DNA from 2 places in the Luteimonas composti genome. Region 2 is predicted to be linked to the other one. Evidence: riboswitches for the same ligand, from Rfam matches in the RefSeq annotation. Region 2 holds a riboswitch; the other holds the start of a gene.

Region 1 (4,320 bases), 290 kb from region 2:
CTGCGCGGCGTGCGCGGCACCGCGGCGGCATCGGCGCTGCCGCCGGTGCAGGGCCTGTTGCACTGAAGAAAAGCGCGGACGCACCAGAGGCGTCCGCGCCTGCCGTGCGCGGCGAGCGGTCAGCGCACTGCCGGCCGCCAGCGCAGCGTCAGCTGGTACTCGCGGCCGGGCTGGTAGTACCAGGCCACGGTCTCGTATTCGCGGTCGAACACGTTGCTGGCGCGCGCGAGCAGGGTCCAGTCGCGGTGGAAGGCGTACTCCAGGCGCAGGTCGGTGGTGGCATGGCCGCCGAGGCGGACGCTGTTGGCGGCATCGTCGTAGCGCGCGCCGGCGCCGTTGACGGTGATGCCGGCGCGCAGCGGGCCGAATTCGCGGTCGAGCCCGATCCGGCCGGTATTGCGCGCGCGCCGCGCGAGCACCCGGTCGTGGTTGGCGCCGCCGCTGCGGTCGCGCGGATCCGCATGGCTGAGCTGCAGCGACACATCGATCCCGGCCAGCGTGGTATCGAAGCCGAACTCGGCCCCGCGGATGCGCGCCTGGTCGATATTGCTCCCCACCCCGAGGAAGTCCGGCGGCGGGTAGACGAACACAATCAGGTCGTCGATGCGGCTTTCGAACACGTCCAGCGACCAGCGGTGGCTGGCGGTGGCGCGCGACAGGCCGAGGTTGAGGCTGCGCGAGGTCTCCGGCTGCAGCCACGGGCTTTCCGAGCCGGGGTAGTAAAGATCGTTGAACGTGGGCGCCTTGAACCCGGTGGCCGCGTTGGCCGACAGGCGCAGGCCGCTGGCCAGCGTCGTGCCCCAGCCCAGGCTGCCGGTGAGGTGGTTGCCGAACTGCGCGTTGTCGTCGTTGCGCACGCTGGCCTGCAGCCGCTGCGCGCCGAGCTTGCCGTCGTAGCCGACGAAGACGCCGGTGTTGTCGCGCGCGTCGACGGTATAGGGCATGAGGCTGTCGACGCGGTCGCGCTGGTGGTCGATGCCGGTGGTGAGCAGGTGGCCGGCGCGCAACTCCAGGTCGGCCTGCAGGGAGGCGCTGTCGCGACGGGTGAGGAAGGCGCTGCGCAGTTCCTGGCCCTGGTAGTCGTCGGAGCGGTCCTGGTTGCGCCCCAGCGCCGCGCTGAGCTCAAGCCGGCCCTGGCGTGGGGCGTGGCGCAGGCGCAGGCCCGAGACCTGCTGGCGGACGCGGGAGCGGTTGGTCCAGGAACCGTCGAAGGCGTTCTCGCCATCGGCCTGCAGGAAACTGCCGTCGAGCTCCGTCGCCTCGCCCAGCTGCGCGCCGCCGCGCAGGCCGATCGACACGTTGCGGTAGCCGTCGTCGTCGGGTTCGTCGGCGAAACAGCCCTGGAACAGCGCGCCCGAGCCGCGGCAGGCATTGAAGCCATCGGTGGAATCGTAGGCGCCATGCACGCCCAGCCAGCCGCGCTCGCCGCGCAGGTCGAAGCCGGCGCTGGCCTCGCGCGCGCCGTGGCTGCCCGCGCCCACGGTGAACTGCGGCGACAGCCCGCGCGCCTGCGCGCGGCGCGTGAACACCTGCACCACGCCGCCGATCGCCTCGGAGCCGTACAGGCTCGACCGCGGGCCGCGGATGATCTCGATGCGCTCGATCTGCGCCAGCGGCAGGTCCTGGAACGCAGCCATGCCGGCGGTGGCGGAGTTCATCTTGATGCCGTCCACCAGCACCAGCACGTGGTCGGATTCGGCGCCGCGCAGGTACAGGCTGCTGAGCTTGCCGCGTCCGCCGGTGTTGCCCACGTCGACGCCGGCACGGCCGCGCAGCAGCTCGATCAGGTCGCGCGCCTGGCTGCGTTCGATCTGGTCGCGGTCGAGCACCTCGGCCGGCAGCAGGCTTTCGGCCAGCCGCACCTCGGTGCGGGTGCCGGTCACCAGCACCTCGTCGAGATCGGTGGCCTGCGGCGTCGCGACGGCAGGCGGGGACGCGGCCAGCACGGCGGCCACGGACAGGCGGATCAGGTTCGGGTTCGACATTTCAAGAAGCTCCATCGCGCGCCCCGCGCGCCTTGCTGGCGTGGAGTCGCGAGGGAGGGAGCAGGCGGACGGCACGCGGCGGCGTACGGCACGCCGCGACGCCCTCCGCATCGCAACCTGTGGACCCCGGGGCCGGTCTCCGGACTCGCGAGCCGAGGCCTAGGCCTCGACCGCCGCGCCTTCCCGTGCCGGAGCACAGTGGCGGATGCGGCGGTCGTACTCGCTTACCGTTGCGGGGGCAGTGCCGGAATGGCCGCGTCGCAAGCGACGCCGGCGTCACCGGCTTCCCGTTTCAGCCCTTGGACGAACGTCCGCGGGCCACCCTGGAGCAGGCGGCATTGTACGGGAGCGCGGGCAGGCGGGGGTGGACCGGTTGTCCAACCCGCGAAGCGTCAGTCGCGCTCGTCGCCCGTGGGCTCGTCGAGGAAGCCGAACGAGGCGGCCGGGCCTTCGTCCTGGTGGTGGGTGGTGGTGACCGGCGCCGCCGCCGGACGGCCGCGCGGGGCGGGCAGCTCGGCGGTGGCCGCTTCGACCGCGGCCACCAGTTCGGCGCGCCGCGCCTCGGGCACGTCCTGCCAGTGGCAGTCCTGCATCGCGCCTTCCAGCGCGTAGAGCATGTTCAGGCTGGGCTTGAAGCCGGCGCGCTTGACGCGCATGAAGGCGTCCACCGGCCCGGCGGCGATCAGGTCCTCGCTGGTTCGAAGGCCGACCTGGCGCAGCCAGGCGGCGGATTTCGGACCGATGTTGCGCATCTTCAACGGTGCATTCATGGCAGCGATTGGACGTAGATGCGGGCGATGGCTTCCAGCCCCTCCTGGTCCTGAACGTCGAAACGCGCCGGGTCCGGACTGTCCAGGTCGAACACGCCGACCAGCGCGCCGTCCTTCACCAGCGGCACCACCAGCTCCGAGCGGGACGCGGCGTCGCAGGCGATATGGCCGGGGAAGGCATGCACGTCCTCCACGCGCTGGGTCTGGCGGCTGCTGGCGGCCGCGCCGCAAACGCCCCGGTCCAGCGGGATCCGCACGCAGGCGGGCAGGCCCTGGAAGGGTCCGACCACCAGTTCGGTGCCGTCGAAGAAGTAGAAGCCCACCCAGTTAAGCCGCGGCAGTGCGTGGTAGACCAGCGCGGACAGGTTGGCGGCGTTGGCGATGCGGTCTGGTTCGCCGTGCAGCAGGGCACGCGCCTGTTCGGCGAGCTGGGCATACTGCTGCGGCTTGTCGCCGCTTACACTGGCTGCAGTGAACATCGGGGCAGTGTAGCAGCGCGCCCCGCGCGCTCCCGGAGGGTGGATGGACCAGATGCAGCAGCTCCCGCGCGATGCGGCCGGATTCCGGCTGCGCGGCGCGCAGGTCACGCGGCTGGAAACCTTCGTCGACGCGGCCTTCGCCTTCTCGATCACCCTGCTGGTGATCGTCACCAGCGACCTGCCGCAGACCGCCGCAGAACTGATCGACGCGCTGCGCAGGGTGCCCACCTTCATCGCCTGTTTCGCGGTGCTGATGATGTTCTGGGCCGCGCACAACCGCTGGAGCCGGCGGCTCGGGCTGGAAGACGCCACCGCCACCGTGCTCAGCCTGGCGCTGGTGCTGGCGGTGATGGTGTACGTGTATCCGCTGCGGATGGTGGCCTCGAGCTTCCTGTCGCTGCTCACCGGGGGCTGGCTGCCCAGCGAACTCGGTTTCGACCCCCGGCGCGCGATGCGCGACCTGCAGGCCACCTTCCTGGTCTACAGCCTCGGTTTCGGCATGCTGGCCTGGCTGCTGTGGCGGCTCAACGCGCATGCGTTGCAGCTGGCGGACGCGCTGGGCCTGGACGCCAACGAGCGCCACCTGCTGCGCACCGAGGTAGGCTCGCACGCGATCCTCGCCGGTGTGTCGCTGGCCGCCCTGGTGCTGGCACTGCTGCTGTACTGGCGCGATCCGGCGCTGCGGGGCCCGCTGCGCGTGCTGGCCGGACTGCCGATGTGGTGCTACGCCACGCTCGGGCTGTGGATGCCGTGGTACCACGTGCGGCGCGAACGCCAGCGGCTGGCGCTGCAACGGGACCGCCCGTGAGCACCGCCTGGTTCATCACCGGTACCGACACCGGCGTGGGCAAGACCTTCGCGTCGGTGGCCCTGCTGCACGCGCTGCGTGCGCGGGGCCTGCGCGCGGTCGGCATGAAGCCGGTCGCCAGCGGCTGCGAGCGCACGGCCGATGGCTGGCGCAACGAGGACGCGCTGGCGCTGCGGGCCGCGAGCGTGCCGCAACCCGACTATGCCGACGTCAATCCGTTCGCGCTGCCGGCCGCGACCGCGCCGCAGCTGGCGGCGTGCGATGCGGGGGTGGAGGTC
Region 2 (4,320 bases):
TCGTACAGCGCATCGCTGAAGCCTTCGGCCTCGGGATCGTTCCAGTGGATGCCCTTGAGCGCCAGCAGGTGGTGCCAGCCGAACGTGCCCAGCCCGATCGCGCGGTACTTGCGGTTGGTGATGGTCGCCTGCGGCACCGGGAGCGCGTTGAGCTCGATCACGTTGTCGAGCATGCGCACCTGGATCGGAATCAGCCGCTCCAGAACGTCGGTGATCAGGTCGCCCTGGCCATCCTGCGGGACGACGGCGCGGCCGAGGTTGATCGAGGACAGGTTGCAGACCACGAAATCGCCGGCCTGCTTCGTGGTCACGATCTGGTTGCCGGAGATGATTTCCTGCATGAGCCGGGTCGGGCTCATGTTCTGCAGGATCTCGGTGCACAGGTTTGACGAGTACACCATGCCGGCGTGCCTGTTCGGGTTCTTCCGGTTGACCTCGTCTCGGTAGAACATGAACGGGTTGCCGGTCTCCAGCTGCGAGACCATGATCCGCTTGAACAGGTCGATCGCCTTGACGGTCCTGCGCGGGATGCGTTCGTCGGCGACGACTTCCTCGTACCTTGCCCGGAAGCTGCCCGCGCCCCGCGTTTCGTCGTAGAAGTCCTGCAGGTACCAGCCCTTCACCCGCTTCACCTCGTACGGGCAGAACAGGTACCAGTCGCCGCGGCGCTCCACCGCCTCCATGAACAGGTCGGGGATGCAGACCGAGGTGAACACGTCGTGCGCGCGCAGGCGCTGGTCGCCGTTGTTGAGGCGCAGGTCGAGGAAGGCCTCGATGTCGCGGTGCCAGATGTCCAGGTACACCGCCACCGCGCCCTTGCGCTGGCCGAGCTGGTCCACCGACACCGCGGTGTTGTTGAGCTGCTTGATCCACGGCACCACGCCGCCGGAGGAGTTGGGCACGCCGCGGATCGGCGCGCCGGCGGCGCGCACGTAGCCGAGGTAGGCGCCCACGCCGCCGCCGCCCTTGGACACGCGGGCGATGTCGGTGTTGGAGTCGTAGATGCCCTGCAGCGAATCGTCGACGGTGTCGATGAAGCAGCTCGACAGCTGGCCGCCCACCTTGCCCGCGTTCTGCAGGGTCGGCGTGGCCACCGTCATGAACAGGTTCGAGAGCGCCCAGTAGGCCTCGCCCACCAGCTGCATGCGGCGCTCGCGCGGGCGTTCGTCCTGCATCAGGTACAGGGCGATGGTCAGCCAGCGCTCCTGCGGCAGCTCGTAGACATTGCGCGCGTGGTCGGTGGCCAGGTAGCGCGTGGCCAGCAGGTACAGGCCGTTGTACGCGAACAGCCGGTCGCGATCCGGATCGATCATGCGCGCGGCGTCCTGCAGCTCCTCCTTGGAGTAGGCGCGCAGGATGTCGTTGGAATAGATGTTGCGGTCGGCCAGCGATTCCTGCAGGCCGACGTAGGAGCCGTACTTCTGCTCGACGTCGTAGAAGCGGTTGCGGCTGGCGCGCTTGTACAGCCGGTGCAGGTACAGGCGCGCGGCGAACAGCTCCCATTCCGGCGCGGCCACGTCGACCCGGGCCTCGGCCTCGCGGATCAGGTGGTCGGTGAGGTCGTCGGCGCTGAGCGCCTCCTTGCGCTCGACGAAGCCCAGCACGCTGCGCTTGTAGTCGGTGACGTCGAGCGCGGGGAACTCGGCATGGACGCGGTCGATGGCACGCTCAAGCCGGGCGCGGTCGAACGGCATGCGGCGGTTGCCGGCTTCCTTGGTGATCCAGGTGTCGACGCACTGGCCGGTGGCCGCGTCGGCCCCGGGCGTGGCGTCGGCCCGCGGGGTGGGGATCGTGTCGCCGCCGTCGGCGCCGTCCGATGGCGCGCGGGCGGCATCGGCGGGCTCGCCGGGCGTCGTCGCCCGGTTCCGGCCCGCGCTGGCGGTGGCGACGGTGTCTGGGGTGTCGTGGATCTGGGGCATGCGTCCTCCGCGGTGTCGCACGACCGGCCTGTCCCTCGCAGGCGGGCGTGGCGTTGGAGGCAGGGTGGACAAGCGGCGTCGCAGAACCCGGGACGGCGCAGGGCGCGGCCCGGACTGCTCCACCAGCCATCTCCCCCCGGAGATTCCGCGGCCGGCACCGCGCGGCGTGCATGCGCGCGGCTGTCGGCAGGTCTTCGGACTCCCGGGTCCGGAACGCCTGGGGCGTCCACCTCCCCCGCCGCTTCCCGGAGCGCAGGCTCCAGTGCTGGTGGCGGGTTCGTTCCCGGTTACCGCTGCGGGGCAGTGCCGGACTGGCCGCGTCGCGATGGACGGGCGTCACCGGGCTTCCCTTTTCATCCCCGCGCCAGGCGCGGAGAACCGACGGCCACAAGATAGTGGGGTCCCCGGGTGCGGTCAACCGAAAATGTAGTGGCCTGCGCCGCCGGCCTGACGTCGGCGCCATGCGCCCGCGGATGTCCTTCGCGCGGGCGCGGATCCGGCCGTCCGGCGCCCTCAGCCGCCGCGGTGCTCGGCCGCCAGGTACTCCGCGCCCTGCATCTCGACCAGGCGCGAGGCGGTGCGCTCGAACGCGCCCGCCAGCCGCTCGCCCGCGTACAGCGCATGCGCGGGCGCGGCGGCGGTACAGACCAGGTTGACCTGGCTGTCGTAGAGCTCGTCGACCAGGTGCACGAACCGCCGCGCCGCGTCGTTGCGGGACTCGTCGAACACCGGGATGCCGCCCAGCAGCAGGGTATGGAACTCGCGCGCGATCTCGATGTAGTCGGTCGTGCCGCGCGGGCCTTCGCACAGGGCCGCGAAATCGAACCAGGCCATGTCCTTGCAGCGCGCGCGCACCGGGATGCGGCGACCGTCGATCTCGATGCCGGCGTCGCGATGCGCATCGTCGCCGCCGAGTTCGCGCCAGCGCGTGTCCAGCCAGGCGTCGGACTGCGCGTCCAGCGGCGCGCGGTACACCGGCGAGCGGGTCAGCGCACGCAGCCGGTAGTCGGTGTCGCTGTCCAGGTACACGACCTGGCAGTGGCGCTGCAGCAGCTCGATCGCCGGCAGGAAGCGCGCGCGCTGCAGGCCGTCCCGGTACAGGTCGGGCGGGTCGACGTTGGAGGTGGTCACCAGCACGATGCCCTCGGCGAACATGCGCTCGAGCAGCCGCGCCAGGATCATCGCGTCGCCGATGTCGTTGACGAAGAACTCGTCCAGCACCAGCACGCGCATCTGCCGGCGCCAGTCGTGCACGATCGTCGCCAGCGGGTCGCGCTCGCCGCCGTGGGCGCGCAGCTGCGCGTGCACGCTGCGCATGAAGCGGTGGAAGTGGGTGCGGCGCTTGCCGGCGGGGCCGCGCGCGGGGGCGCGCTGCGGCAGCGCGCCGCTGGCCAGGCTGGCGCCGCGGACCTCGGGCAGGGGCAGGCCGGCGTAGAACAGATCGACCAGGAAGGTCTTGCCGCGGCCCACGCCACCCCACAGGTACAGGCCCTGCGGCACCTCGGCGCGCTGGCCGAGCAGGCGCGCGAACATGCCCCGCGGCTCCGGCTGCAGCAGTGCCGCGTGGATGCGGTCCAGCGCCCGCAGCGCCTCGCGCTGGGCGGGATCATCGCCCCACTCGCCGCGTTCGACGCCGGCCAGGTAGCGCGCCGACGGCGGTGCCGCGTCCGGCTCAGACATCGGCGGGCGGCAGGTAGGCGCGTACGCCGTGGCGGATCGCGCCGCGCAGGTCGATCAGCTTGCGGTGGAAGAAGTGGCTGGTGTCGGGCATGCGCACCAGTTCGGCCTGGGCGCCGCTGCGCTCCAGCCAGTCGTACACCGCCTGCGGATCGACGATCTCGTCGGCCTCGCCCTGGATCACCAGCCAGGGCATGGTGGGCAGGTCGATGGCCTGGAAGTCCCAGCGCCCCGCCGGCGGCGCGATCGAGATCAGCAGCCCCGGCTGCAGTTCGGCCGCCGCGCGCAGCGAGACATAGGCGCCGAAGCTGAAGCCAGCCAGCCACAGCGCATGGCCGGGCCGCTGCGCGCGCACCCAGGCCGCGATCGCGCGCAGGTCGTCCAGCTCGCCGTCGCCGTTGTCGAACTCGCCTTGCGACTGGCCGGTGCCGCGGAAGTTGAAGCGCACCGTGGTGGCGCCCGACTCGCGCAGGGCGCGCGCGGCCATGGTCACCACCTTGTTGTGCATGGTGCCGCCCTCGGTCGGGAGCGGATGGCAGACGATGGCCACCAGCGGCAGGGCGGGGGCGTCGCCCTCGGGCGGATCGACGGCCACCTCCAGCGCGCCGGCGGGGCCGGGGAGCAGCAGGCTGCCGCCTTCGGCGGGCATGTCGGGATGCGAGGGCATGGCCGAATGATACCCGCGGCCCTGCGCAGGCCAGGCGAGCATGCGCCAGGTCTCAGA

What was found. A riboswitch is a leader RNA that binds a small molecule or an ion and turns the genes downstream of it on or off. The one in region 2 is predicted to bind cobalamin.
Region 1: another riboswitch for cobalamin. It lies ahead of ACFQ2D_RS06355 (TonB-dependent receptor domain-containing protein); the one in region 2 lies ahead of ACFQ2D_RS05125 (ribonucleoside-diphosphate reductase subunit alpha).

What each region holds. Positions count from the first base shown of each region.
Region 1 covers NZ_JBHTKU010000002.1:379,913-384,232, forward strand. Annotated here, with positions in the region: gene ACFQ2D_RS06350 (hypothetical protein) at 1-66, shown strand, start outside; gene ACFQ2D_RS06355 (TonB-dependent receptor domain-containing protein) at 120-1,985, opposite strand; cobalamin riboswitch at 2,099-2,326, opposite strand; gene ACFQ2D_RS06360 (TfoX/Sxy family protein) at 2,378-2,755, opposite strand; gene ACFQ2D_RS06365 (GAF domain-containing protein) at 2,752-3,234, opposite strand; gene ACFQ2D_RS06370 (TMEM175 family protein) at 3,278-4,042, shown strand; gene bioD (dethiobiotin synthase) at 4,039-4,320, shown strand, end outside.
Region 2 covers NZ_JBHTKU010000002.1:94,540-98,859, forward strand. Annotated here, with positions in the region: gene ACFQ2D_RS05125 (ribonucleoside-diphosphate reductase subunit alpha) at 1-1,919, opposite strand, end outside; cobalamin riboswitch at 2,088-2,317, opposite strand; gene zapE (cell division protein ZapE) at 2,433-3,599, opposite strand; gene ACFQ2D_RS05135 (alpha/beta hydrolase) at 3,592-4,263, opposite strand; gene ACFQ2D_RS05140 (ExeM/NucH family extracellular endonuclease) at 4,316-4,320, opposite strand, start outside.